DNA from 2 places in the Enterococcus sp. AMC1251 genome. Region 1 is predicted to be linked to the other one. Evidence: a T-box and tRNA genes for the amino acid it is inferred to sense, from the RefSeq annotation. Region 1 holds a T-box; the other holds one or more tRNA genes.

Region 1 (15,170 bases):
TTTCATTTTGTTTCAGCTTTTCAACTCTTTTTTTCGGTAGCTATTCAAAAATACTGGTAATCTCATTTTTCATATGTTATAATTTCTAACATTAACGGATAGATAGATTTATGGCTGATAGATTAAATTTAAAAGAAAACAATTTTTATAAAGAAATTAGGTTCACTGTTTATCCTATAGTTTATCACCTATATGTTAAGCAATATCAATTTGCATATGAATCTTTCCATATTCTCAGTTTTATATATTATGAACGATTTCTTTATTTTTTATCCATCTATCCATTTGCTCACTAGTCCACGCTCGTTAAAAATGATGTAATAATTTTATACATAAAGGAGAATGTCCATGATTTCGTTGGAACATGTAAATAAGTTTTTTGGGGAACATCATGTATTGAAGGACGTTTCTTTAAACGTTAACGAAGGAGAAAAGATCGTAATCATCGGTCCTTCCGGCTCTGGTAAAAGTACATTGATCCGTTGTATCAATCATTTAGAAAAAGTTACTGATGGCCACATATTTGTTGACGGTATCGACATTACTGAACCAAAAGCACCCGTTCAAAAGATTCGTCAAAAAGTGGCGATGGTTTTTCAAAGTTTTAATCTATACGCTCATAAAACAATCATCCAAAACCTGACGTTAGCTCCAATCAAAGTCAAAGGTGTTAGTAAAGAAGAAGCTACAAAGACAGGTATGGAATACTTAGAAAGAGTTGGATTGGCGGATAAAGCCCACGCCTACCCTGCTCAACTTTCAGGCGGACAACAACAACGTGTCGCCATTGCACGAGCTTTAAATATGCATCCAGAAATTATCCTATTTGACGAACCAACCTCAGCCCTTGATCCAGAAATGATACAAGAAGTTTTGGATGTTATGGTGGATTTGTCAAAACAAAATATCACAATGATTTGTGTGACACATGAAATGGGTTTTGCTCGGCAAGTAGCCGACAAAGTTATCTTTATGGATGATGGTCAGATCATCGAAACAGGAACACCAGATCATTTCTTCACTAGTACTCAAAATGAACGTGCAAAAGAGTTTTTAAGTAAAATTATTCATAATTAAGACAACAAATCAGATACAAGGAGGAATTTTAAATGAAAAAAACGAAAAAATTACTAGCTGCATTATCCCTTACTCTATTACTTGGTTTAATTGTAGGATGCGGCAGTGGCGGAAATGATAAAAATTCTGCTGATTCTGGCAATAAAAGTACAACTGATCTTCAGAAAATCAAAGATGCAGGTGTCATTAAAGTCGGTGTTAAAGAAGATGTACCTAATTTCGGCTATATGAATCCAGATACGAATAAAAATGAAGGAATGGAACCAGACATCGCTCGCTTAATCGCAAAAGAATTGACCGGCAGTGAAGATAATGTCGAGTTTGTTGGCGTAACAGCTAAAACTCGCGGCCCTTTATTAGATAATGGTGAATTGGATATGGTGATCGCAACGTTTACGATTACAGATGAGCGAAAAGAAACATACAATTTTACAACGCCTTATTATAAAGACGAAGTTGGCTTTTTAGTAAGAAAAGCTGATAAGTTTACTGATACTGCTAGTTTAGATGGAAAAACAATTGGCGTCGTTCAATCAGCGACTACCAAAGAAGCGATTGAAAAGCAGGCTAAAGAATTAGGTGTAACCTTTAAATACCAAGAACTTGGTTCTTACCCTGAACTGAAAACAGCTTTAACATCTAAAAGAATTGATGCTTTTTCAGTTGATAAATCTATTTTAACAGGTTATGTAGACGATAGCACAGAAATCCTTAAAGATGGATTCTCACCGCAAGAATATGGAATCGCAACGAAAAAAGCAAATACTGAATTGAATGATCAATTGAATAAATCCATCGAAAAATGGGAAAAAGATGGCACTTTAGAAAAAATTTACAAAACGTGGAATCTGGACTAATTCTTCCCGATTCTATGTAAATCTATTAGAATTTAGGGGGGGAATTACATGTTCATTATAGCAAATGCAGGCCCTTTTGCACTGTATCGATGGGAAGCATTATTTAAAGATTGGAGACTTTTTGGAGATGCTTTCCTCTATACCATTTTATTAGCTTTAGGTTCACTGATTGTTGCTATGCTATTAGGTATTTTTTTCGGCAGTCTATCCGCTATGCAACATAAATTGTTGAACGTAATCAGTCGAATTTATGTTGAGTTTTTTCAAAATACACCATTATTAATTCAATTTATCGTCGTCTATTACGGTTTCCCTTTGATTAGCCCACTGTTGACCTTCTCAACAACGACCATTGCCATTCTTTGTGTGGGTCTTTATCATGGCGCTTATATCTCAGAAGTCGTTCGTTCTGGAATTGGGGCTGTTCCTAAAGGGCAATTCGAAGCCGCTTATTCCCAAGGTTTTTCTTATGGAAAAACGATGCGTTACGTGGTCTTACCTCAAGCATGGCGCATCATGTTGCCGCCGCTTACCAATCAAATCGTTAATTTAATAAAAAATACATCGACTGTTGCAATCATCTCTGGAGCTGACGTAATGTTTACAGCAAATAGTTGGTCCTCAGTCAATTTAAATTACATTCCAGCTTTCACTGTAGCAGGATTGCTTTACTTTGTTTTGTGTTTCCCTCTAGCCAACTTAGCTCGGAAATTGGAAGAAAATAATAAGAAAGCTTATACCAGATAGGAGGATGCAAACATGTCTTTTTCAGAACAAATGAGCCAACTTCTGACCGGCAATAACTTGCGATTTCTATTCGATGGTTTGAAGCTTACACTATATATCTCTTTTGTATCGATCGTGTTAAGTACGATTTTTGGCACAATTTTAGCTGTGTTGAGAAATCAAAAAACTGGCCTTTTTAAATTTTTAGCTAGTTTATATATTGAAATCGTTCGGAATATCCCAAATCTATTGTGGATTTATGTAATTTTCTTGATTTTTAAGATCAAGTCCACACCTGCTGGTATTGTCAGCTTCACCGTTTTTACAACTGCCGCTCTTGCTGAAATTATCCGTGGTGGTTTAAATGGTGTAGATAAAGGGCAAAAAGAAGCGGCACGTTCACAAGGGTTTAATCATTTCCAAATTCTTTTGTATATCGTCTTGCCTCAAGCGATTCGCAATGTTTTACCAGCTATTGTTTCACAGTTTGTGACTGTAATAAAAGATACTAGTTTTTTATACTCAGTCATTGCTCTACAAGAATTATTTGGCAAATCATATATCTTAATGGGGCGCTATGCGCAAACAGAACAAGTCTTTGCCATATACGGGCTTGTCGCTTTGATGTATTTCGTAATCAACTTCTCTATCTCTCAATTTTCAAGATGGCTTTCTAGACATTGGGTATAAAAAAATAAGAGCGTAGCACAAACTATTTTTTAGTTTTGCTACACTCTTATTTTTTATCGAATCGTTACATTAAATTCTTTTACTAAAGCTTTTTCTACTTTTTCCATTGATTGATTGATTTCTTCGTCTACCAATGTCGCTTCCGCGTTTACAAAAGTTAAGCTATACGCCATTGATTTTTTACCTTCAGCGATATTCTCTCCTTGGTAAACATCAAATAAATGAACGGATTGCAAGAATTTTCCAGCGTGTTCAGAAATGGTTCCAACCAATTCTTGGCTTGTTACTGATTCATCAACTAGTAACGCAATATCTCTAGAAACAGCTGGGAATTTTGAAATTTGTTGATAAACTAAAGCGTCATTTTCTTCTTCTATAATAGCTTGAAGATTTAATTCAGCAGCATATGTTTCAGGAATTTCATATTCTTTTGCCACAGCTGGATGAACTTGACCGACAAAACCGATAACTGTATCATTTAATTTTATCAATGCAGTTCTTCCAGGATGCAATTCTTGATTCTCTTTGGTCGCTTCATAGGATATTTTATCCGCAATACCTACAGAGTTAAATAACACTTCAAGCATTCCTTTGATTGTATAAAAATCAACTGGGGCTTCTTTTGTCTGCCAGTCTTTTGCCACTTTATTTCCTGATAATACAACACCTAAATGATTTTCTTCATGTGGTAATTGTTTTTTAGGATCGTTATCTTGATAGAATACTCGTCCGATTTCGTAAAGTGCAACATTGCTATTTTTACGAGCAACATTATAAGCTACATCATCCAGTAAGCCTGAAATCAAGTTCATTCTTAAAACAGAATGTTCTTCACTCATCGGCCATTGCAGGCTTGTTGTTAGGCTTTCTCTCATCATGAATTGACGAGATTTTTCTTCCGTTGTCAAAGCGTAGCTGATTGCTTCACTTGCGCCACAGCCCTCTAACAAACTTTTTATTTTACGAACTAATAATTGTCCACTCGTTAAACTTCCTGCCACAGTTTCACCTTTTGGCAAAGTTGATGGTAGGTTATCATAGCCATAAATACGTGCAACTTCTTCGATCAAATCGGCTTCGATCGTAATATCCCAACGTCTAGATGGAACCGTTACAGTGTATTTTTCTTGGTCTAGTTCGTAAGCAAATCCTAACGTATCAAAAATTTCACTAACCGTTTCTTGATCCATATCAGTACCTAAGTACTCATTGATTCTTGAAATCGTTACACTTACAACAACATCTTCAATTGTTAATTCAGAGCCCATTGCTTTCCCCGAAACAACTGTTCCTCCAGCTAATTTAGCAATCATTGCTGCAGCGACATCACCGGCTTCACCAATCGTTCCATGATTAATCCCTTTTTCAAATCGGCTAGAAGATTCACTACGTAAATTGAACTGTTTAGATGTTCTACGAATAGATAAAGAATCAAATAAAGCTGATTCTAAAGCAACCGTTGTTGTTCCGTCAGTAATTTCTGAATCCGCACCACCCATTACACCAGCTAAAGCTACTGGAACTTTACCATTTGTAATGACGATATTTTCATCCGATACTTTTCTTGTTTCATCATCCAAAGTGACGATTTCTTCACCAGATTTACCACGTCTTACTAAAATAGTTTTGCTCTCTAACTTATCATAATCAAATGCATGTAATGGTTGACCAAATAATAACAGAATGTAGTTTGTTACATCGACTACGTTATTGATAGGACGAATCCCTTCATTCATTAAACGGGTTTGCAACCACAACGGACTTTCAGCAATTTTTACATCTTTGATGATTCTGATTTGATAAGCCGGTGCATCTTTTTTATCTTCGACTTCAACAGAAATATAATCAGCAACAGTCTCGCTAGCATCTTCTTCCAAAAGTTCATCATTGAATTTAGGGGTTTGGCGATAAATAGCCCCTACTTCATAGGCAACGCCGCGCATACTTAAAGCATCTGCACGGTTTGGTGTGATCGATAACTCAATAATATGATCATCCATATCTAAATAAGAAAAGACATCATCGCCATTAGCAGCCTCTTCTGGCATGTAATAAATTCCGTCAGAATAAGCTTTAGGAATCACGTTATCAGAATAACCTAGTTCTTGCAAAGAACAAATCATGCCATTTGACACTTCACCGCGCATTTTCCCTTTTTTGATTTTTTGGTTGCCTGTAATACGAGAGCCAGGTAAAGCAACAATCACTTTGATGCCGACTTTAACATTCGATGCACCACAAACAATTTGCGATAATTCTTCTTCACCGATATCTACTTGGCAAATCGATAAATGATCAGAATTCGGATGAGGAATACATTCTTTAACCTCACCGACCACTATTTTTTTCAAGCCTTCTTCTGGCACTTCAACACCTTCGACTTCGATTCCAGTCAAAGACATTTGGTCAGATAATTCTTTTGCAGAAATTTTTGAAAGATCTAAATACTCACTTAACCATTTATAAGAAACTAACATCGTCGACTACTCCTTTACCTTGAACTGATTTAAGAAACGTAAATCATTTTGATAGAAATTACGGATATCATTCACACCATAACGCAACATCGCTACACGATCTGGTCCTAAACCAAAAGCAAATCCAGTATATTCATTTGGATCGATTCCTGACATTGATAAAACATCTGGATGAACCATTCCTGCACCTAAAATTTCAATCCAACCAGTTTGTTTGCAGACGTTACAGCCTGACCCACCACATTTGAAGCAACTAACGTCAACTTCAACTGAGGGTTCGGTAAACGGAAAATAACTTGGACGTAGACGAATTTTACGATCTTCTCCAAACATTTTTTTCATAACAACTTCTAGTGTTCCTTTAAGGTCGCCCATTGTGATATTTTTATCGATAACTAAGCCTTCAATTTGATGGAATTGGTGGCTGTGTGTTGCATCATCGGTATCTCTGCGGAATACTTTTCCTGGAGAAATCATGCGTAATGCACCTTTTGAAAAGTCATGTTTTTCCATTGTTCTTGCTTGCACAGGTGATGTATGTGTACGAATTAAAATATCATCTGAAATATAAAACGTATCTTGCATATCGCGAGCTGGATGATCTTTTGGTAAGTTCATGCGTTCGAAATTATAATGATCTGACTCCACTTCATATCCTTCGACGACTTGGTAGCCCATCCCAACAAAGATATCTTCGATTTCTTCCATTACTTGAGATAATACATGACGAGTTCCATGTGTCATTTGTTTGCCTGGTAAAGTTACATCGATTGTTTCTTGTTCTAAAGCGGCATTTAATGCTGCTGTTTCTAGGATTTCTTTACGTGCTTCCACGGCTTCAGTCAATAAATCTCGAATTTCGTTAGCAAAACTTCCAACGACTGGACGTTCTTGTGCCGATAAATCTTTCATTCCTCTCAAAACTTCTGTGATCGGACCTTTTTTACCTAGTGTTTCTACTCTAATTTGGTTTAATGCTTTAAGATCAGCTGCATGTTGAATCTTCGTTAATGTCTCATCTCTCAAGGCTTCTAATTGAGCTTTTAATGTCATTTCTCTATTCCTTTCTTTTATCTGATAATTGAGTTCAAAGCAGTAAATTAATTGCATAACATCTAAAATACTCATATAAAAAACGATAGCCCGCACCTACTTAAAGGAACGAGCTATCGTGTTACCATCCTACTTCATGATAAAAAATCATGCACTCAATTCTTATAACGGGTTTCACCGGTCTGCTCTCTTTGGAACAAACAAACTCCGGAAGTGAACTTCATTTTTCGATTACGCAACCTGTTTCCAGTCTATGACAGGTTTTCCCTTTCCGTATCAGCCAAACTACTTTTTTCCATCTACGTTTTTTGTTATTCAATTGATTACAGTTTACAAGAAATTAAGTCTTAGGTCAACTGCATTCTTCAGTCGTGACCCATTTTTCTGCCCAATGCTGAATTTGTTCCATTGCTTGTTGTAAGTCCTTACCTTTATTCGTGAGGAAATATTCCAGACGGCTACTCTCATCACAGCGAACTGCTTTAGAGATGATCCCTTCTCCTTCTAATTCTTTTAAGCGTTCTACTAACACTCGATCGCTTAGTTCAGGGATTTTTTGTCTTAACTCACCAAATCGTTGAGGACCATTTTCCAACAAGACATCAATAATTAAACCATTCCATTTCTTCCCTAAAATCGCAAAAGCCTTTTCGAATTTAGGACATAGTGAAAATTCAGTTGTCTTTACTTGCTCCATTTTCCTCACCTCGTGAACTGAGTATAGCACACAACTTACAATTTGTAAGTAGATTTGCTTTCATTTTATATCATTTTTTCAATAATCTCTTCTTTGTCCATGTCAATAATGATTCCAGCAGACAATAATACTAAGAATACTTGATTTACTTGTTTATTTGTTGCTTGCGTTAACGCTTTTCTATATAAATTTAATTGACCTCTATAACGCCGGATGATTTTTTTGATTTCTTGCGTATTTTCAATATCTTGGACAAAATCAGTCTTGTAATCATAGAGAATACAAGTTTCAGCTTGTTCAACGTATCCATCGATCATTCCGTGAATCAATAAATCATCTTGGGTTCCTTTTGGGTAATCTTTAATCAGTTCTTCAGCATTCAATAACATTGAAAAGGGTTGTTCACGAACAACTCTTGCTGGATTTTCTAACAAAAGTCGTCCTAAGCTTGTACGGTAGAAAGAAAGAACTTGATCTATATTAATTTGTTTCGCTACATTATCTTGTATGATTTTAGTTTGAACTAATTCTTCGATTAGTTGAATAATGCCCTCTTTTGTTGGTTCTTCGTTCAAGTCTAAAAGTTGCAATAAATAATGGGTTGCTGTTCCAATTTCTAACGCGGATGGTTTTCGTATTGTTTCAATAAATTTAGGTTTGCCTAGCTCTCCTTCACTCATTCGATGAACGATCATCGGCGTTGGCTGAATTGTATTTTTTTCATCTACTTCGATTTTTGCAATTTCTTTATTGTCTGGGTCTTCAAATACACGTTTAATTTCCGATACCGATTGATAATTCGTCGTTTTGGTTGAAAGTTGATAAGGATAATCATAATTTAAACGACGAAGACCTTTTTCTATAAATTTAGGATCACTATTTTCTGTACGCGCTTCTTTTATAGCGCTTGTATCAACAAACTGAAGTTGTGCAAACTGTTCTTGGATGGCTTTTTCTGTCATAAAAGCAATGGAAAAACCTGCAGAATGTTGTGTGATCCCTGCAATTTTCTCAGTTTCAAATTCAGTTTGAAACTCCGCCATTTTCTCATGACGAATCAAACTCATCCCTACCCAGTTCATCAAGCTACTTTTACCTTGTAAACGATTTTCACTAGGCAAGACTTTTGTCTGAACATCACCAACCCTCAGCCATTCTTTAAAAGCAGCTTCTTGGTTGTTATATGAACCTACTAAATAAAGCTTTTGCTCAGCGCGCGTCAGTGCTACATATAATTTACGCATTTCTTCTGAAAGTAATTTTTTTAATTTTGCCTGTTTGACTGCTAGAAAAGGCAATGTTTCATATAACATACGGTCTGTTTGATCAAGATAACGAATCCCTACACCTAAGCGATCATCAAAAATATAACGTTCGTTCAAGTCTCCAAGATTAAACTCTTTGGTCATATCTAGAATAAAGACTACCGGAAATTCCAAGCCTTTACTAGCATGGATCGTCATAACGCGAACCGCATTTTCTTCACTTAAGATCACTGGCTCAGCTAAATCTTTATCTTTCTCCTGCATTTTTTCAATAAAACGAACAAATTGAAATAACCCACGAAAGCTTGTTTGTTCATAACTGGCAGCTCGATCGACTAATGCAAATAGGTTTGCTTGTCTTTGTTTACCAGCAGGCATCCCTCCTACATAATCAAGGTAAGCAGTATCTTGATAAATTTGCCAAATAAGTGTCGCCAACTGATTTCTTCTAGCGATTTCTCTCCATTGTTCCAACCATTCAGCAAATTTCGTTGTTTTTCCTTTTAATGATTGCTGTTCTGAATCCCTAGCTTCATTTTGATTAAACGCTAAAAACGCTTCATAATAAGAACTTTTCTTAGCTGCTAAACGGATCGTAACCAATTCATTTTCTTTCAATCCTACAATAGGCGAACGCAGTACAGCCGCTAGGGGAATATCTTGGTACGGATTGTCTATGATTTGTAAAAGAGCAACCATTGTCTGAACCTCAGTTGCTTGAAAATAATTTTGAGCATCATTGACTTGAATCGGAATTCCAGCTAGTTTGAATATTTCTAAGATTGTTAAATTATTCTTCTTAGTTGGCGTCAACAACACTATATCCTTATAGCTCAGTGGTCGATTTTCTTTAGTCGATTTATCATAAATCAAATATTTATTATCAATTAATTCTCTGATTTTCAGCGCTGTCATATGCAATTCGCCTTCTGTTTTATCTTCTAAAATCAATTGAGAATCAGCTAATATAAGCGTTTCTTCCAGTTGCTCTGATTTTTTTTCATAAATCAGTAGTTCCGTATCATAATTTTCAGCTTCAGCAAATTGGTCAAATCCATGAACAAGTTGCGCCGCCTCATCGTAGGCAATTTGTCCAACTCGTTCATCCATCAATTGTTCAAAAACTAAATTAGTAAAATCTAAAACGTTTTTTCTAGAGCGGAAATTTTCAGCTAAAACGATTCGTTTTCCGTCTTTATTTTGACCATATTGATTATATTTTTCAATAAACAATGTTGGATCAGCTAAACGGAAAGAATAGATCGATTGTTTGACGTCCCCAACCATAAATAAATTCCCATCCTCGGCTGAGGGTCTTCTTAACCAATACAGAATCGTCTCCTGTAATCGATTGATATCTTGGTATTCATCTACTAATACTTCATCAAATTTCTCTCGATAATAGTTGGAAGCTTCAGTAGCAAACCAATCACCCGCTTCTTTTTTTGCTAAGATGGCTAAGGTGAAATGCTCCAAATCATTGAAATCGACTAACCCTTTTCTTCGTTTTTGTTTGCTGTAAGTATCTATAAATGCTTTCCCCACTTTAGCCATCTCTTGAACGAGCGGTTGGGATCGTTCTAAGATCTCCTTCATTTGTTCTGGAGATAATGTAAACAGATTACTTAAAAGATCGTTTATGGCTTTTTTATTCTGTTCTCGCAAATTTTTTGCTTGCGCAGATATTTCTTTCAATTCTTCTACACGCACGGTAGGATAACGTTCAAAAGTAACTGTTTTAGAAATTTCAAATGCAGATTCTAGATCATCATCTGCTAATTGGCTGGTAAAGGTTTCAACAAATTCTTTTTCATTTCTAGCAAGGGTTGCTATTTTTTCTAACTTTTCTTCCCCTTCTGTCATGCGAATCATCTCTTCATATCGATCCACACAGCGTAATAGGCTTTCCATTAGTTGAGGTTTTAAATACTCTTGAAATAAAACTGAGTCACCTAATTGTCCCTCTACATGATAACTATCAGCTAAGTGCGTAAGCCATTCGTCTGGATCTGGATTAGCGCGGGCAAATTCGTACAGAGAAAATATTAGTCTAGTCAGTCCATCATCACTACGGTCATTAGAAAAATTACTCGTCAGTTGATAAAAAGCTGCTTCGTTTTCAGCATAGAATTTTTCGCGGAGTTCATCCCACACATCCTCTTTTAAAAGTAACATCTCCGTTTCATCCGTCAACAAACGAAAGACAGGATCCATTTCGATCAAATAATAAAAACGTCGGATTACCGTTAAACAAAAAGCATGTAAAGTACTAATATTTGCAGTAGGAAGCAAAGTTAATTGTCTGATAAAATGTTGCTTTTTCTCTTGCTCGCTCTCATTTGTGATTGCCTTTTGCAAAGCGATTTGAATTCTTTCTTTCATTTCTTTGGCTGCAGCTTCTGTATACGTTACGATCAATAATCGATCGACATCCACGCCACTTTTAAGTTTTTCGATGACTCTACGAACAAGAACCGTAGTTTTTCCAGAACCCGCAGAGGCAGAAACTAAAATATTTTCGTCTCCATCAAAAACAGCTTGCCACTGATTATCTGTAAATTGTTCATTTTCCGGACGTAAAGGAATTGTCTTACTCATCAATTGTTCCTCCCTTCTGCTCATTTTCGATTAAACGATCCATGACTTCTTTTTTTGATAATGTTTCAATTCGATTGTAATTATTTTCTTTTAGCATAACATCAAAATTACAAACGCTTCTAAATGGACAGAAACGGCAAGCGATGCGTTCTTTCCCTTGATAAGCTGGATTCAAGTCGATTTCACCGCTAGTTACCTTGTTTCCAGCCTCAATAAATTTGCTGCGGTTATGAGTCAATAAAGCATCTAATTCAGGCTCTGTTACAAATTTATCTTCTTGACGACGGCCTGGTTTGATAATTTCTTTCGCTGATTCTTCGATTGGAAAAATCAAAGAACTTTGTTTAGCTTCTAAACTTTGATCTAGATTTTCAAGTAGAACTGGATCGTTTAATAACAATCCATCAAATTGAAATTTCTTTAAAAGCTGTTGCTCTTTTTTATCTTCCGTTTCGTATGGAAGAATCGGATTGTGAACGTGCAGATAAAATGAACCTGCAGGTTTAGCCGGCTGACCAACCAAATTGACAGCATCCATCAACGCCACATCTAAGTATGTGAGCATCTGCATTGCTAAGCCGTAATATGCTTCAGTAATATTAAATTTCTTGTGACTCGATTTATAATCGACGACGCCTAAATATAAAGATTCTGGCGTTACTAATTGATCCAAACGGTCAATTTTCCCTCTAACACTAATATTCCCGCCATTTTGCAATGGTAGTTCTAAGCCTTTTATTCCTTTTTGACTCGCAATTTGACCAAATAAAACTTCCGTTTGAACAGTCGTCATCCCGCTGCGTTCACTTTGCCGTTTTAATGCCCAACTTACTTTTTTGATTGTCTGTCCAAGTTGATAACGTATATAATTCATCCGGCTCGATGTATCAAGAATTGAAAATTTGATCTCGCCGAATACAGCATTCAATATTTGCTCAGTAAATTCGCTAACTTCTCGATCCGTCAACTCAGATAATTGTTTATTTTGCATGAACAATAACTTAAAGAACTGATCTAATGCCTCATGGAAAAAGTCCCCAGTCGCAGCTGGTGATAAACCGAAAACATCTCTTTCTTTTAAACCTAAGCCAAAGCGTGAGAAATATTGATACTGACAACGATAAAAACTTTCCATTCTTGATACAGATGTGTAAATATTCTTAGTATATAATTCATCTGCTAGATGTTCTTGTAGATTTTCGGGCAGATTTTGATGTCCAAGGCTTTCAAAAACATGACGTGCAAGCGTTGCTTGAGACTGTTTCATCAAAACACGTTCTAACACTAGCCAAAAGGACAAAATCCCTTCTTGCGATTCCTTCTTTTGACGCTTGAGATTTGTTAAGTCACTGATCAAGGTTCTATATGTCCCGACATGTTCTAGACTTGCTCGCTCATCATCTAAGATCGTAAGTGCATTTCTTTGTTGCAGATGCACGTTCAAATTATTTTGAATATTTGTTAAGTAGCTTGATACTTTAACATCTTTAACAGTGTCTTTTACACTTGAATAAGATAAATACAATCGTTCTGTTGCAGAAGTAAACATAATATATGCATTAAATGGTTCTTTAGCGATACTTTTTCTCGTATCTTTTAATAAAAATTGTCCATCATCTAAATGGCCATTAACGAACTGTCTTTCTTCATCTGAAAGTAACGTTTTATTGTCAAATTTTTGTGGTAAAACCTGATCCGTCAAGCCAATTGCAAATACCACTTTGGCTTGTCCTGGTCTAGCGAGATCAATCGAACGAATTTGTACCTGATCAATTGCTGTCGGTACTTTATTGTAACGTAATCCTTCAAGACCACTAGAGAAAATTTCTTCAAACAAGTCCAAATCAAATGTCTCTTTACCATAAATTGTCACATATTCATCTAATAAATTCATTAATGCTTCCCAAGTTTGTTCATGATTACGGGCATCTTCTAATTGTCCGCGCTCAATAGCTTGATTCCGCCACATCATCAATTGCTTTTCTATGCCATTATTGACTAAGAAACGATAAAAATGATCAGCTGCTTCAACTCCAGTTTGAGCGTTTAAAATTTGTTTGAAAAAGGTTGGTACACTTTGTTGAATCATGTTTCGCACAGCATTTGAATCTTTTTCAATTAGTTCCGTATCATCTTGCTGTTCTGCTTCAAAATCATATCGGATAAAATGCCAGTCTTTATTTTTCTCCCAATGATACCCTTCATAACCATAAGCCAAAACGACATTTTCAGCTACATCAATTTTCCTGCGCCATTCGTTACGTACTATTCGCCACTGTTCAATAGAAATTTCCTCTTCGATCGGAAAAAACAATTCTGTTCTTAAAAAACGCAATACATCTCGATAACGATAATGGTACGCATGAATAGCAAACAAAGATTGAATAAATTCAACTAAGGGATGTTGTTCCATTGCCATATCTCTATCTAGATAAACAGGAATTTCATGCATCGAAAAGAGCGGTTGAATCATCGTTTCATAGCTATCTAGTTCCCGTGTCAATAACTGAATATCACTGTATCGATAATTTTCTTCAACAACTAATCTTCTGATTTCTTTTGCAATATGATTTATTTCTTCCTTAGGATTTTCTGCACACCAAACTTGCAAATGATTATCACTGATTTCTTGTTTCTCTTTTTTAGGATGATTTTCTTGCGCCGTAATCCAATATTTGCCTAGCGTTATAAGACTGTTATCAGCGGTCAACGATTTACTTTTTTCAACATAATCAGGCAATATTTCCACATTTGAATTTCTAGCTAATTGATACAACTTATGGTAAGTCACACCTGTTTCATAAAATAAATTCATCAACGACGGTGACTCATTCGGGTATTTTTTATCCAACACTAAAGAGATTTTCACCTTGCCACCTCGTCGCATCAGTGTATCAATCAATTTTAATTCTCTTGCAGAAAAATGATGATACCCGTTAATTACGAATAACACCTGACTTAAATCTTTTCTTTCTAGATAGTCTGTCAAATAATTAATAATTTCTGCAGATTTAATTCCATAATTCATCATTGTTGCTTCAAATTTTGAAAAAACTAATTTGATATCTTGTATTTTTAATTGCAAATCCTGTTCTTTATTATTGGAATCTTGATTCGACAATTGACCAAATAACTCGTCTAAATTAATGTTTCCTTCTTTCATTTCCTGATATAAGTCAAATAACTGTTGGATAAATCCCGACTTATTCACTTCTCCACGAAAGACTTTTAATGATTCTTCATTTTCAGATAAAATCTTTCTGAAAACCATTGCAGCTCCTGCTTCCGAAAGAACTTCTGAGCTATAGTACTGCGTATGCTGTAAATAATACCAAGCCAAACGATAAAAACTAAACACTTGAAACCGCATCGTTGCAATTGAATCATTGTGATTTTCTTGGATACTTTTTATTCGTTTAAGTGCACTAATCTCTTGCTCAAATTTCATATGGTTTGGAACTAAATAAAAAACCTCGTGTGAATCATCTTCAGATAACCACTTTACAGAAGCTTGTAAAAGAGCTTCTTCTAAATCCATTTCGCCCGTTCCACGGATAAATTGTAAACTCATTTTGTCACATCCTTTATAAATGTTTCATGTTCTTAGTTTATCATAAATTGAGCGTGAAGACGGCTTTCATTATTTAACAAAAAAACCCTCTTAGTTAAAAGAGAGCTTTCATGTATTATTATAAATGAGACTAATTTCTAAATCGTTCCAAAACGATTT
Region 2 (15,170 bases), 1.5 Mb from region 1:
TTCAATGCCTTCTCGTTCTAATTCTTTCAGCGCATACGCTGGGTATTCGCCACGAGATTGCACATCAATAAAGAAGAAATTCTCACGATCGGCTTTGCGTGCTGCCCAAACATCTTCTGGTTTACATGTATAGGCATAGTTTGTACCTGCCGCTAACATACACCCTACTTGGTTTTCTGGATCGACTTCATGGGCGATTTTTGTTGCAATCGCACTTGCCAATAATTCGTGATGCGCCGCTTGGTATTTGACTTGTTCTTTATTTTCGCCTTCTTCAAAGTAAAGACCAGCCCCCATAAATGGTGCATGTAAAATCATATTGATTTCGTTGAACGTTAACCAATATTTTACTAAGCCTTTATAACGGTTGAAGATCACGTTACATAGATTTTCATAAAAGCCAACCAGCTCACGGCTGCGCCATGCGCCATATTTTTCCACTAAGTGCATTGGACAATCAAAGTGAGTGATCGTTACAAGGGGCTCTATATTGTGTTTGCGGCATTCTTTGAACAAATCTTCATAGAACTTCAAGCCTTCTTCATTCGGCTCTGTTTCGTCTCCTAGAGGGAAAATACGACTCCAGGCAATCGATAAACGGTAGGTTTTAAACCCCATTTCGCCAAATAATGCGATATCTTCTTTATAACGGTGGTACATGTCGATCGCATTTTGCGCTGGGTAAAAATGTTCATCATCAAAATCAAACATTTTCTTCTCCCCAGTAATCACTGGAAAGCGATCGGGTCCAACTGGTGCTAGATCCACGTTAGCTAATCCGCGTCCACCTTCCTTATAGCCACCTTCACATTGATTGGCCGCTGTTGCGCCGCCCCATAAAAAGTCTTTTCTAAATGCCATTTCAAAATTCCTTTCTAATATAAGCTTACAGTAAAACCTATCTTGCTTTACTGCAAGCTTTGTTCTCATTTATTATTTTTAAGTTAATCCAGTAATCAATGTATCATTTGAGGTTACTTCACGTTCTTGTGTTTCTACAATATCTAAATAGTCATCAGTATTTGTCACAATAACAGGTGTTTCTACACTGTAACCAGCTGCTTTGATTGCCTCGATATCAAAAGTAACTAGGACTTGTCCCTTTTTCACTTTCTCACCTTGTGCTACTTTTGCTTCAAACCCGTTTCCTTCTAATTGAACAGTATCCATACCTATATGAATTAATAACTCCATTCCTTGATCTGATATCAAACCGATTGCATGTAACGTCGGAAACAAAGTCATCACAGTGCCGTCAAATGGTGCTCTAACGACGCCTTCTGTCGGTTCAATTAAAATCCCTTTTCCTAAAGCACCCTGAGCAAATGCTTGATCACTTGCTTTACTTAATGGTAAAACATGTCCTTTAACTGGACTTAGAACTGCTTCTTTGATTGCTTTTTGCGCTTTTCTATTTTCCGTCACTTCTTCTACAACTGTATCATCTTTCCAGAAAAAGAATGTCAATGAGAAACCGATAACAACAGCAATTAAGATTGCGACAAATGAATGAATCATTCCACTTGCATCATCACCATTGATAAAGTTTAATACACCGAAAATTCCTAATCCACCCATGGTATAAGAAGTTACTCCATTGATCATTAAATACAATCCACCGACTGCAGCTCCGATCATTGAAAAAATGAACGGTGTTTTTCTTGGCAACGTAATACCATAAATGGCAGGTTCAGTTACTCCGAAAATCCCAGAAATGATTGCAGGAGGACAAAGAGCTTTCATTTTCGCATCTTTTAACTTAAAGAACATAGCCATAACTACTGCTGTTTGAGCAAAACTTGCCGCAAAAGAACCAACTAATACTTGACTTGCTCCTTCTTGAGTAATTTGCATGATTGCAAGCGGCACCACACTCCAGTGTAAACCGAAAATAACTAATACTTGCCAGAAGAAACCAAGGATAACGCCATACAATGCTGGTGAGAAGCCCATCAAAGATTGGAAGCCAGCACTCAATAAATCTGTCAACATACTGATAATCGGACCAATGACTAAGAAACCAATCGGCAATGCAATCAATAGTACAAAAAATGGTACCAAGAACGTTTGAACAACTTCAGGAATAAGTTTCTTGAAAAGTTTTTGAATTTGCGCTGCAAAGGCAACAATGAATATTATCGGTACAACACTACTTGTATAACCCGCACCAACCCATGGAATACCTAAAAACGTATCATAAGCAGGTAATCCTAATAAACTATATGGCGCTGCTGCTCCAGCTCCTGCAGTTGTTTCAAAGGCCGCTTGTAATGCGCTGCCTTGCACTGTAGGGTAGCAAAGGGCAGCTCCAATAACAATCCCCACCATTGGGTTTAAATTAAATTTTCTAGCTGCTGTATAGCCTAGAATCACTGGCATGAAATAAAAAATTGCATCACCAATACCATTTAACATCGTATACGTTCCAGAAGTATCTGCATATAATTTCAAGAAAACAAGTAATGCATTTAGTCCTTTTACCATTCCTGCTGCAGCTAAGGCACCTAAGAAAGGTTGGAAACAACCACTTAATATATCAATCAAACGATTAAATAAATTTCCCCCAGATGATCCTTGTTCTGCATCTGCTGAAATCCCAGCAATGCTTAGAACATCTTCATAAACTGCAGGCACATGATTTCCAATTACTACTTGATATTGCCCACCGCTTTTCATTACAGTGACTACGCCATCCATATTTTTCAATATATCGTCATTTGCTTTTGCTTCATCTTTCAACTTAAAACGTAAGCGTGTAACACAATGTGTCAAGCTATTAATATTCTCTTTTCCACCTACATTGTTAACAATTTTCTCTGCCAAATCATGATATTTTCCCATTTTTTATTCCTCCAAAGTTTCGTTTTTTTCAATACATTACTTTTGAAGGTTTAGCCAACTTAATGTCACTATCCAAAGGGTCTTACTGTACATTGCTTCTCTTCTATCCACCTTTCATCATATTGCTGATCTATTAAGATAATAATCTTGCTAACCATTGGTTTGTACTACACGCGCGATATGAATAATCAAATACATCTTTTCTTCCCTAGAAATAGCATAACAATAATTTTCCGTCAAAAACGCCGCGATTTTATTTACACAATTATATGCATTACGGTACTTTTTTTTAATCACTTCATATAATTCTCCATCATCTTCATCTCGAAATTCTTTATGATTTAATAAACGATAAGCAAAAAATTTTAAATGAGTACTAAAACGATAAAAATAAACTGAGTCTTCATTAAAAGTAATTTTAAAATGATATTTAACAATATTTGTAATCTCTTGCATAATTTTTGTTAGTTCATAAACATTGCCAATTTCTTCATCCATTTCCGCATTAACCAGATGTAAAGCGATAAATCCTGCTTCATCTTCTGACAATTGAACACCCAATTTTTCTTTAACCATGTCAACTGCCTTATTCCCAATAAAATATTCATCTGAAAAAAAACGCTTGATATCCCATAACAAAAAATTTTTCACTTCAATTCCTTGTCTCATTCTCTCTAATGCAGTATGAAGATGATCTGTTAAAGAAATAAAAATAGTATCATTTAATTTTTTACCTAGTTTTGTTTTTGCATACTTGATTATTTCGTCTGACAGCTGCATTACTTCTAGAGGTAGTTCCCCTAACAACTCTTGAAATTTCAAAGAAGTATCTTGGTTGGCTAAACGAAAAACTTGATCGATCTGCTCTTCTGCTACAAAGTCTCCAATCTTTCTTTTAAATGCAATACCACGTCCCATCACAATTTGTTCTTGTTCATTCACATCCAACGTAATCACAACATTATTATTCAAAATTTTTTGAATAATCATTTTTTCACTCCCTTCTTCACTCCTAACTCCTTTGATCATAAAAAAAGAAAAACCCAACCTTTCCAAAAAAGAAGATACTCTCCCTTTTTGGAAAAATTAGGTTTAGCTTGTATTTAAACAATCACTATCCGTATATTCACTTGTTGTGTACAAGCTTAGAATACATTATTACAACTGCATTGTCAACGTTTTCATAAAAAAAATATAAAAAAAAACATTATGCAACTAGCAAAATGCTTTAAAGACATGACCCGTACGGGAATCGAACCCGTGATACCGCCGTGAAAGGGCGGTGTCTTAACCGCTTGACCAACGGGCCTTTTACAAATTATGGGCCTAAATGGACTCGAACCATCGACCTCACGCTTATCAGGCGTGCGCTCTAACCAGCTGAGCTATAGGCCCTTAAAGAAAAAAAGCGGGTGACGAGAATCGAACTCGCGACAACAGCTTGGAAGGCTGTGGTTTTACCACTAAACTACACCCGCATGTTTCTTCTTTCAAAATGGCGCAAGACAGAATCGAACTGCCGACACACGGAGCTTCAATCCGTTGCTCTACCAACTGAGCTACTGCGCCAAAAATAAATAAAACGGTCTGGACGGGACTCGAACCCGCGACCTCCTGCGTGACAGGCAGGCATTCTAACCAGCTGAACTACCAAACCAATAATAAATGTATTGCATCACTATACTACTCATACTTTTAAAACAAATTTAAAAGCAATTGCGGGGGCAGGATTTGAACCTACGACCTTCGGGTTATGAGCCCGACGAGCTACCTGACTGCTCCACCCCGCGATAATATATAGTCTATATGACTATAAAAGGTGATATTTCTTGGTGATTACTAGTAAGATTACTTCTCTCACTTCATTCGCCAAGTATGTTCATCATCTGTTCTGGCAAAGCCACTTACAGCGATTCTCAGTAAAGGAGGATAAGGGATTCGAACCCTTGCACGGTTTTACCCGCCTGACGGTTTTCAAGACCGTTCCCTTCAGCCGGACTTGGGTAATCCTCCGAAATAAATATTAAAAAATGACCCGTACGGGAATCGAACCCGTGATACCGCCGTGAAAGGGCGGTGTCTTAACCGCTTGACCAACGGGCCGCTATGAAACGGAGAAGGAGGGATTTGAACCCTCGCGCCGGTTTCCCGACCTACACCCTTAGCAGGGGCGCCTCTTCAGCCACTTGAGTACTTCCCCAAGAAAATAATTTGAAAAATGGGCCTAAATGGACTCGAACCATCGACCTCACGCTTATCAGGCGTGCGCTCTAACCAGCTGAGCTATAGGCCCATAAAGCGGGTGACGAGAATCGAACTCGCGACAACAGCTTGGAAGGCTGTGGTTTTACCACTAAACTACACCCGCATTTAAAACGGTCTGGACGGGACTCGAACCCGCGACCTCCTGCGTGACAGGCAGGCATTCTAACCAGCTGAACTACCAAACCAATAATAAATGTATTGCATCACTATACTACTCATACTTTTAAAACAAATTTAAAAGCAATTGCGGGGGCAGGATTTGAACCTACGACCTTCGGGTTATGAGCCCGACGAGCTACCTGACTGCTCCACCCCGCGATAATATATAGTCTATATGACTATAAAAGGTGATTTTTCTTGGTGATTACTAGTAAGGTTACTTCTCTCACTTCGTTCGCCAAGTACTGTTCATCATCTGTTCTGGCAAAGCCACTTACAGTGATTCTCAGTAAAGGAGGATAAGGGATTCGAACCCTTGCACGGTTTTACCCGCCTGACGGTTTTCAAGACCGTTCCCTTCAGCCGGACTTGGGTAATCCTCCGAAATAAATATATTGTTAATTGTCACTACAATGGACCTTGTAGGACTCGAACCTACGACCGGACGGTTATGAGCCGTCTGCTCTAACCAACTGAGCTAAAGGTCCTTGGCTCTTAAAAAAGAAATCGCGGCGAAGGGGATCGAACCCCCGACCTCCCGGGTATGAACCGGACGCTCTAGCCAGCTGAGCTACACCGCGAAAATAATAAAGTACTAATGGAGCCTAGCGGGATCGAACCGCTGACCTCCTGCGTGCAAAGCAGGCGCTCTCCCAGCTGAGCTAAGGCCCCACAAAATAAATCGGGAAGACAGGATTCGAACCTGCGACCCCTTGGTCCCAAACCAAGTGCTCTACCAAGCTGAGCTACTTCCCGTAGCTAAAAATGCACCCAAAGGGAGTCGAACCCCTAACCTCTTGATTCGTAGTCAAGCACTCTATCCAGTTGAGCTATGGGTGCTTTATACTTTTCAACCCCTATTCTGTCAATTTCACAATTGCCATTCATAGTGGTTCAAAGCAATGCCGAGGACCGGAATCGAACCGGTACGGTGATCACTCACCGCAGGATTTTAAGTCCTGTGCGTCTGCCAGTTCCGCCACCCCGGCGTTTTGAAAAGGCTAAGCGGAAAACGGGGTTCGAACCCGCGACCCCCACCTTGGCAAGGTGGTGCTCTACCACTGAGCTATTTCCGCAGTCTGGATGCCGGCTAAAGGATTTGAACCCTCGACCCTCTGATTACAAATCAGATGCTCTACCAACTGAGCTAAGCCGGCGTTATAATCGCCTAGTAATAAAACGAGACTAAAGATGCGGGTGAAGGGACTTGAACCCCCACGCCGTAAGGCGCTAGATCCTAAATCTAGTGCGTCTGCCAATTCCGCCACACCCGCAAAATATTTCTATGAGCCGTGCAGGGCTCGAACCTGCGACCCTCTGATTAAAAGTCAGATGCTCTACCAACTGAGCTAACGGCTCAAAAAATGGAGGTTGACGGGATCGAACCGCCGACCCCCTGCTTGTAAGGCAGGTGCTCTCCCAGCTGAGCTAAACCTCCAAGACAACACTTTAGCGTGGCGACGTCCTACTCTCACAAAGGGAAACCCTTCACTACAATCGGCGCTAAGAAGCTTAACTTCTGTGTTCGGCATGGGAACAGGTGTATCCTTCTCGCTATCGCCACCACACTGGGTGTTGTTGCTATTTAATTGAGTGCTTTTTATTCACTCAAAACTGGATTGAAGTAGTAATCAAACAGCCCGAAATACTTTTTTATTTCGTTTCTTTGGTTAAGTCCTCGACCGATTAGTATTGGTCCGCTCCGTACATCACTGCACTTCCACTTCCAACCTATCTACCTGATCATCTCTCAGGGGTCTTACTTTCTTAAAGAAATGGGAAATCTCATCTTGAGGTGGGCTTCACACTTAGATGCTTTCAGCGTTTATCCCTTCCCTACATAGCTACCCAGCAATGCCCTTGGCAGAACAACTGGTACACCAGCGGTAAGTCCATCCCGGTCCTCTCGTACTAAGGACAGCTCCTCTCAAATTTCCAACGCCCGCGACGGATAGGGACCGAACTGTCTCACGACGTTCTGAACCCAGCTCGCGTGCCGCTTTAATGGGCGAACAGCCCAACCCTTGGGACCGACTACAGCCCCAGGATGCGACGAGCCGACATCGAGGTGCCAAACCTCCCCGTCGATGTGGACTCTTGGGGGAGATAAGCCTGTTATCCCCAGGGTAGCTTTTATCCGTTGAGCGATGGCCCTTCCATGCGGAACCACCGGATCACTAAGCCCGACTTTCGTCCCTGCTCGACTTGTAAGTCTCGCAGTCAAGCTCCCTTCTGCCTTTACACTCTGCGAATGATTTCCAACCATTCTGAGGGAACCTTTGGGCGCCTCCGTTACTCTTTAGGAGGCGACCGCCCCAGTCAAACTGCCCACCTGACACTGTCTCCCACCACGATAAGTGGTGCGGGTTAGAGGGTTCATAACACAAGGGTAGTATCCCACCAGCGCCTCCACCGAAACTAGCGTTCCGGGTTCATCGGCTCCTACCTATCCTGTACATGTGGTACAAACACTCAATATCAAGCTACAGTAAAGCTCCATGGGGTCTTTCCGTCCTGTCGCGGGTAACCTGCATCTTCACAGGTACTAAAATTTCACCGAGTCTCTCGTTGAGACAGTGCCCAAATCGTTACGCCTTTCGTGCGGGTCGGAACTTACCCGACAAGGAATTTCGCTACCTTAGGACCGTTATAGTTACGGCCGCCGTTTACTGGGGCTTCAATTCTGAGCTTCGCCGAAGCTAACCCATCCTCTTAACCTTCCAGCACCGGGCAGGCGTCAGCCCCTATACTTCATCTTTCGATTTTGCAGAGACCTGTGTTTTTGATAAACAGTCGCTTGGGCCTATTCACTGCGGCTGACCGAAGTCAGCACCCCTTCTCCCGAAGTTACGGGGTCATTTTGCCGAGTTCCTTAACGAGAGTTCGCTCGCTCACCTTAGGATACTCTCCTCGACTACCTGTGTCGGTTTACGGTACGGGCAGTTGTTTTCTCACTAGAAGCTTTTCTTGACAGTGTGACATCAGGAACTTCGGTACTATTATTTCCCTCCCCATCACAGCTTGTCCGTACAGAGTAAAGCATTTGACTCTACTCAAGACTTACTGCTTGGACATGCACTTCCAGTCGCATGCATTCCTTAGCCTCCTGCGTCCCTCCATTGCTCAAACAAAAACAACTGGTACAGGAATATCAACCTGTTGTCCATCGCCTACGCCTTTCGGCCTCGGCTTAGGTCCCGACTAACCCTGGGCGGACGAGCCTTCCCCAGGAAACCTTAGTCATACGGTGGACGGGATTCTCACCCGTCTTTCGCTACTCATACCGGCATTCTCACTTCTAAGCGCTCCAGCCGTCCTCACGATCGACCTTCAACGCCCTTAGAACGCTCTCCTACCATTACACCAGAGGTGTAATCCACAGCTTCGGTAATATGTTTAGCCCCGGTACATTTTCGGCGCAGGGTCACTCGACTAGTGAGCTATTACGCACTCTTTAAATGGTGGCTGCTTCTGAGCCAACATCCTAGTTGTCTGTGCAACCCCACATCCTTTTCCACTTAACATATATTTTGGGACCTTAGCTGGTGGTCTGGGCTGTTTCCCTTTCGACTACGGATCTTATCACTCGCAGTCTGACTCCCGGATATAAATGAATGGCATTCGGAGTTTATCTGAATTCGGTAACCCGAGATGGGCCCCTAGTCCAAACAGTGCTCTACCTCCATCATTCTTAATTCCGAGGCTAGCCCTAAAGCTATTTCGGAGAGAACCAGCTATCTCCAAGTTCGTTTGGAATTTCTCCGCTACCCACAGCTCATCCCCGCACTTTTCAACGTACGTGGGTTCGGTCCTCCAGTGCGTTTTACCACACCTTCAACCTGGCCATGGGTAGATCACATGGTTTCGGGTCTACGACTACATACTCATTCGCCCTATTCAGACTCGCTTTCGCTGCGGCTCCGGCTCTTCACCTTAACCTCGCATGCAATCGTAACTCGCCGGTTCATTCTACAAAAGGCACGCCATTACCCATTAACGGGCTTTGACTTGTTGTAGGCACACGGTTTCAGGATCTATTTCACTCCCCTTCCGGGGTGCTTTTCACCTTTCCCTCACGGTACTGGTTCACTATCGGTCATTAGGGAGTATTTAGCCTTGCGGGATGGTCCCCGCGGATTCCGACGGAATTTCTCGTGTTCCGCCGTACTCAGGATCCTCCTAGGTGTTGCCAACATTTCGTCTACGGGGCTATTACCCACTTTGGCGAACCTTTCCAAGTTCTTCGACTATCTTGACAGACTACCACAACGGAGTCCTACAACCCCAACAAGCAAGCTTGTTGGTTTGGGCTTTTCCCGTTTCGCTCGCCGCTACTCAGGGAATCGAATTTTCTTTCTCTTCCTGCAGGTACTTAGATGTTTCAGTTCTCTGCGTCTACCTCTAACCAGCTATGTATTCACTGGAAAGTAACATCCTATAAAAGATGCTGGGTTTCCCCATTCGGAAATCTCTGGATCATAGCTCACTTACAGCTCCCCAAAGCATATCGGTGTTAGTCCCGTCCTTCATCGGCTCCTAATGCCAAGGCATCCACCGTGCGCCCTTATTCACTTAACCTTATGATCTTACGATCAATTGTTTGGTTCGTTTCTCTAGCGATAGAGGCGTCACCAATAAAATAAGCTTCGAACAGTTAATTAACTCTTCAACGCGGTGTTCTCGGTTTGTTTTGATTACTTTTTTACTTCAATATCCAGTTTTCAATGAACAATTCGTTTGAGAGAAACATTATAAGAAAAAAGATAATCAAACGATTAACTTTTTTGATAAACGTAAACCTCTCAAAACTGAACAAAGTATCGACGAATGTGTAAGTTTCCGTAATATTCCTTAGAAAGGAGGTGATCCAGCCGCACCTTCCGATACGGCTACCTTGTTACGACTTCACCCCAATCATCTATCCCACCTTAGGCGGCTGGCTCCACAAGGGTTACCTCACCGACTTCGGGTGTTACAAACTTTCGTGGTGTGACGGGCGGTGTGTACAAGGCCCGGGAACGTATTCACCGCGGCGTGCTGATCCGCGATTACTAGCGATTCCGGCTTCATGTAGGCGAGTTGCAGCCTACAATCCGAACTGAGAGAAGCTTTAAGAGATTTGCATGACCTCGCGGTCTAGCGACTCGTTGTACTTCCCATTGTAGCACGTGTGTAGCCCAGGTCATAAGGGGCATGATGATTTGACGTCATCCCCACCTTCCTCCGGTTTGTCACCGGCAGTCTCGCTAGAGTGCCCAACTGAATGATGGCAACTAACAATAAGGGTTGCGCTCGTTGCGGGACTTAACCCAACATCTCACGACACGAGCTGACGACAACCATGCACCACCTGTCACTTTGTCCCCGAAGGGAAAGCTCGATCTCTCGAGTGGTCAAAGGATGTCAAGACCTGGTAAGGTTCTTCGCGTTGCTTCGAATTAAACCACATGCTCCACCGCTTGTGCGGGCCCCCGTCAATTCCTTTGAGTTTCAACCTTGCGGTCGTACTCCCCAGGCGGAGTGCTTAATGCGTTAGCTGCAGCACTGAAGGGCGGAAACCCTCCAACACTTAGCACTCATCGTTTACGGCGTGGACTACCAGGGTATCTAATCCTGTTTGCTCCCCACGCTTTCGAGCCTCAGCGTCAGTTACAGACCAGAGAGTCGCCTTCGCCACTGGTGTTCCTCCATATATCTACGCATTTCACCGCTACACATGGAATTCCACTCTCCTCTTCTGCACTCAAGTCTCCCAGTTTCCAATGACCCTCCCCGGTTGAGCCGGGGGCTTTCACATCAGACTTAAGAAACCGCCTGCGCTCGCTTTACGCCCAATAAATCCGGACAACGCTTGCCACCTACGTATTACCGCGGCTGCTGGCACGTAGTTAGCCGTGGCTTTCTGGTTAGATACCGTCAAGGCAAGAGCAGTTACTCTCCTACTTGTTCTTCTCTAACAACAGAGTTTTACGATCCGAAAACCTTCTTCACTCACGCGGCGTTGCTCGGTCAGACTTTCGTCCATTGCCGAAGATTCCCTACTGCTGCCTCCCGTAGGAGTCTGGGCCGTGTCTCAGTCCCAGTGTGGCCGATCACCCTCTCAGGTCGGCTATGCATCATGGCCTTGGTGAGCCGTTACCTCACCAACTAGCTAATGCACCGCGGGTCCATCCATCAGTGACACCCGAAAGCGTCTTTCAAATCTACACCATGCGGTGTTGACTATTATGCGGTATTAGCACCTGTTTCCAAGTGTTATCCCCCTCTGATGGGTAGGTTACCCACGTGTTACTCACCCGTCCGCCACTCCTCTTTTCAAATGAGTGCAAGCACTCGGTAGAAAAGAAGCGTTCGACTTGCATGTATTAGGCACGCCGCCAGCGTTCGTCCTGAGCCAGGATCAAACTCTCATAATAAAAGTTGAACACAATCCGAAGATTGTTAAGCTCATTTGGTTGCTAGCATATTGCTTCGCTTTGTTAAAAATTGTTGTTTGTTTTTACCGTTGTAAAAACAACCTACACATTTGGTTCGTCTTACTTTGTTCAGTTTTCAAAGGTCTACTGTGTTACCTCGCAGCAACTTTTATATCATATCAAATCTCCGATTCGATGTCAACACTTTTTAAAAAAAGTTTCAAAGTTTTTTTCTGCTTGATGTTATCGAATGTTTTGCGACAACTTCATTAGTTTATCAGGTTGTTTGTTATTTGTCAACAACTTTCTTCCTGATTTTTCAAGTTTTTTTAGAACCTGAAACGTTATTCTACTTTTGTCATTCGGCGTATTTCATCAGTGCCTTGCGACAAGATATAATATACCAAGTTTCTAAGCTTAGGTCAACTAATATTTGCACTTTTTTTCAACTTTTTTACGTTGCCGATTATTTTGTCATTTCCGTTCTTTATTGTTCGTTTTTTACGTTTAAAACAACATGTTTATATACTCATTTTCTATTATTTTTCATAAAATAAAAAAGAGTAAATTTTGAAGTGAGACCCAATAGTTAGAGCATGCTCTAACTATTGGGTCTCACTTCATCATCAGTAAATCTATTTTTCTTTATTTTATCTCATTGTTGGAAATAATAGAACGTCACGAATTGATTGCGCATCAGTTAAAAGCATAACTAGACGGTCAATTCCAATCCCTAACCCTCCGGTCGGTGGCAATCCATATTCCAAAGCTTCAATAAAGTCCTCATCTACACCATGAGCTTCATCATTTCCTTGTTCACGTTCTTTTTCTTGATCTTCAAAACGTTCACGTTGATCGATTGGATCATTTAGTTCAGTAAATGCGTTAGCAAATTCCTTTCCTACTATAAATAGTTCAAAACGATCGGTAAAGCGACCATCTTCTGGATTTTTCTTCGCTAAAGGAGATACTTCTACTGGATGTCCATAGACAAATGTTGGTTGTTGAAGTGTTTCTTCAACGAACGTTTCAAAGAATTCATTTAAAATATGACCAACTGACATATTATTATTGATTTCTACATTATGTTCTTTCGCAAAAGCACGTGCCTCTTCAACAGTCATTTCTTGCCAGAAATCTACACCAGTTTGTTCTTTGATTGCATCTACCATGTGAACACGTCTAAATTCAGAACCTAAATCAACCTCTTGTCCATCATAAGTGATAGTTGTTGTTCCTAAAACTTTTTCTGCAGCATTGCGGATAATACCTTCTGTTAGATCCATCACATCTTTATAATCCGTATATGCAGTATACGCTTCTAGCATAGTGAATTCAGGATTATGCGTTGTGTCAATCCCTTCATTACGGAATACTCGACCGATTTCATAAACTTTTTCCATACCGCCGACAATCAAACGTTTCAAATGCAATTCTAAGGCAATACGTAAGTATAAATCCATATCTAATGCATTGTGGTGTGTAATAAATGGACGTGCCGCAGCACCACCAGCATCATTGTGCAAAACAGGCGTCTCCACTTCTACGTAGCCGTTACTGTCAAGATAGCGGCGAATCTCACTAATGATTTGGCTACGTTTCATGAAACGATCGAAACTATCTTTATTACTGATTAAGTCTAAGTAACGTTGACGATAACGTTGTTCAATGTTTGTTAATCCATGATATTTATCAGGTAGTGGACGCAACGCTTTTGTTAATAAAACAATTGTTTTAGCTTTAACGGTCACTTCTCCAGTATCAGTTTTCATGATTTGTCCAGTTATTCCGAAGAAATCACCTAGATCAGCATGCTTAAACACTTCATAGGCTTCATCCCCAACTTGATCTTTACGCACGTAGATTTGAAGTTGTCCTTCACGATCTTGTAAATGAGCAAATCCAGCTTTACCTTTACCACGTTTTGTCATCATACGACCAGCAACGCTCGCTGATAAATCCATTTCATTTAACTCTTCTTTTGAGTGTTGGTCAAATTGTTCATGTAATTCTTTTGAGTTATGTGTTCGGTCAAAACGTTTCCCGAAAGGATCGATCCCTTCTTCACGTAAATTTTCCATTTTTTCACGACGCACAAGCATTTGATCATTTAGATCTTCTAAGTGCGCTTGTTGTTCATCTGCCACTGTATTTCCTCCATTCTGAAATCACATACCCCTATAATGCCACATTGAAACAAAAAAAAGCAAGCCGAATTTTTGTTTCAGCCTGCTTTTTTTGCTAGATTGTTTTGATTGTTTCTTTTTCTACATGTTTTTCTGCTTTTTCTTCGAATGCGTTTAACAACTCAATCATTATTTGTTGAGTCTCCGCTTGATTGATCGCAACTTTTACTTTCGCAGCGCGCGGAATTCCTTTTAGATAGTATGAAGCATGTTGACGAAATTCTCTAGTTGCAATTTTTTCACCTTTTAAATCGACTAAACGTTGTAGATGGATTTTAGCTGTTTCGATTTTTTCGCGAGGTGTTGGTTCAGGCATCAATTCTCCTGTTTCTAGATATTGTTTGGTACGTTGAATCATCCAAGGATTTCCCAAAGCAGCTCTTCCGATCATCACACCATCTGCCCCCACATAATCCAACATGCGTTTTGCATCTTCCGGTGTACGAACATCCCCATTTCCCATGAAAGGGATCGTTAGATGTTGTTTTACTTCTTTTAAAATATTCCAATTTGCTTCACCTTCGTACATTTGAACTCTCGTACGACCATGCATAGCGATGGCGGATGCTCCTGCTTTTTCAGCTGCCAGAGCATTTTCAACCGCAAATAAGTGCTCTTCATCCCAGCCTGTTCTCATCTTAACTGTTACTGGTAAATCTATGGCCGAGGAAACGGCATCGACCATTTCATATACTTTATTTGGATCTAATAGCCATTTTGCTCCTGCTTCTGCTTTTATCACTTTATTTACTGGACAGCCCATATTGATATCGATAATTGCGGCTTTGGTGTTTTCTTCTACAAATTTCGCAGCTTCAACTAAATTTTCTTTATCTCCACCGAAAATTTGCACACTTAGTGGATATTCTTTCTCATCTATATAGAGCATATCTAAGGTTTTTTTATTTCTTTGCTGAATTCCTTTGTCACTGATCATTTCACAGACAACAAGTCCTGCACCAAACTCTTTAACGGTCACACGAAAAGCAGCGTTACTGATCCCAGCCATCGGGGCTACTACAATGCGATTTGGAATTTCGACATTTCCTATTTTCCACATAGCACATCTCTCCTACTTTTCACGGGTATTTTTGATTGCTTCATCTCGTAGTTCAATTAGATCCTCTTCACTATAGTGATATTTGTTGCCGCAGAACTGGCAAACAGCTTCTGCTCCATGATCTTCTTCAATCATTGCATTGATTTCATCTAATCCAACTGCAATGATTGCTGTCCCAAATTTTTCTTTTGAACAATTGCACTTAAATTGAACAGGCATTTTTTCTAGGATTTCGATTTCATC

What was found. The T-box of region 1 lies ahead of pheS (phenylalanine--tRNA ligase subunit alpha). A T-box ahead of a tRNA ligase gene usually reads a tRNA of that ligase, here a tRNA-Phe.
Region 2: it encodes a tRNA-Phe, which carries the amino acid that the T-box ahead of pheS (phenylalanine--tRNA ligase subunit alpha) is inferred to sense. The anticodon was not compared.

The regions. Positions count from the first base shown of each region.
Region 1 is NZ_CM177098.1:1,610,718-1,625,887, reverse strand. Features, by position in the region: gene AC4BBR_RS07595 (amino acid ABC transporter ATP-binding protein) at 349-1,077, shown strand; gene AC4BBR_RS07590 (transporter substrate-binding domain-containing protein) at 1,110-1,934, shown strand; gene AC4BBR_RS07585 (amino acid ABC transporter permease) at 1,983-2,681, shown strand; gene AC4BBR_RS07580 (amino acid ABC transporter permease) at 2,694-3,350, shown strand; gene pheT (phenylalanine--tRNA ligase subunit beta) at 3,404-5,827, opposite strand; gene pheS (phenylalanine--tRNA ligase subunit alpha) at 5,834-6,880, opposite strand; T-box leader at 6,982-7,191, opposite strand; gene AC4BBR_RS07565 (winged helix-turn-helix transcriptional regulator) at 7,233-7,577, opposite strand; gene addA (helicase-exonuclease AddAB subunit AddA) at 7,643-11,440, opposite strand; gene AC4BBR_RS07555 (PD-(D/E)XK nuclease family protein) at 11,433-15,011, opposite strand; gene lepB (signal peptidase I) at 15,149-15,170, opposite strand, start outside.
Region 2 is NZ_CM177098.1:3,079,284-3,094,453, forward strand. Features, by position in the region: gene AC4BBR_RS14500 (6-phospho-beta-glucosidase) at 1-861, opposite strand, end outside; gene AC4BBR_RS14505 (beta-glucoside-specific PTS transporter subunit IIABC) at 940-2,841, opposite strand; gene licT (BglG family transcription antiterminator LicT) at 2,992-3,831, opposite strand; tRNA gene AC4BBR_RS14515 (tRNA-Glu) at 4,079-4,150, opposite strand; tRNA gene AC4BBR_RS14520 (tRNA-Ile) at 4,163-4,236, opposite strand; tRNA gene AC4BBR_RS14525 (tRNA-Gly) at 4,249-4,319, opposite strand; tRNA gene AC4BBR_RS14530 (tRNA-Phe) at 4,338-4,410, opposite strand; tRNA gene AC4BBR_RS14535 (tRNA-Asp) at 4,425-4,498, opposite strand; tRNA gene AC4BBR_RS14540 (tRNA-Met) at 4,558-4,631, opposite strand; tRNA gene AC4BBR_RS14545 (tRNA-Ser) at 4,765-4,854, opposite strand; tRNA gene AC4BBR_RS14550 (tRNA-Glu) at 4,873-4,944, opposite strand; tRNA gene AC4BBR_RS14555 (tRNA-Ser) at 4,954-5,041, opposite strand; tRNA gene AC4BBR_RS14560 (tRNA-Ile) at 5,061-5,134, opposite strand; tRNA gene AC4BBR_RS14565 (tRNA-Gly) at 5,139-5,209, opposite strand; tRNA gene AC4BBR_RS14570 (tRNA-Asp) at 5,218-5,291, opposite strand; tRNA gene AC4BBR_RS14575 (tRNA-Met) at 5,351-5,424, opposite strand; tRNA gene AC4BBR_RS14580 (tRNA-Ser) at 5,559-5,648, opposite strand; tRNA gene AC4BBR_RS14585 (tRNA-Ile) at 5,680-5,753, opposite strand; tRNA gene AC4BBR_RS14590 (tRNA-Met) at 5,773-5,846, opposite strand; tRNA gene AC4BBR_RS14595 (tRNA-Ala) at 5,865-5,937, opposite strand; tRNA gene AC4BBR_RS14600 (tRNA-Pro) at 5,948-6,021, opposite strand; tRNA gene AC4BBR_RS14605 (tRNA-Arg) at 6,032-6,105, opposite strand; tRNA gene AC4BBR_RS14610 (tRNA-Leu) at 6,169-6,254, opposite strand; tRNA gene AC4BBR_RS14615 (tRNA-Gly) at 6,270-6,341, opposite strand; tRNA gene AC4BBR_RS14620 (tRNA-Thr) at 6,350-6,422, opposite strand; tRNA gene AC4BBR_RS14625 (tRNA-Leu) at 6,458-6,539, opposite strand; tRNA gene AC4BBR_RS14630 (tRNA-Lys) at 6,552-6,624, opposite strand; tRNA gene AC4BBR_RS14635 (tRNA-Val) at 6,631-6,703, opposite strand; rRNA gene rrf (5S ribosomal RNA) at 6,718-6,833, opposite strand; rRNA gene AC4BBR_RS14645 (23S ribosomal RNA) at 6,932-9,843, opposite strand; rRNA gene AC4BBR_RS14650 (16S ribosomal RNA) at 10,121-11,681, opposite strand; gene lysS (lysine--tRNA ligase) at 12,332-13,828, opposite strand; gene dusB (tRNA dihydrouridine synthase DusB) at 13,923-14,927, opposite strand; gene hslO (Hsp33 family molecular chaperone HslO) at 14,940-15,170, opposite strand, start outside.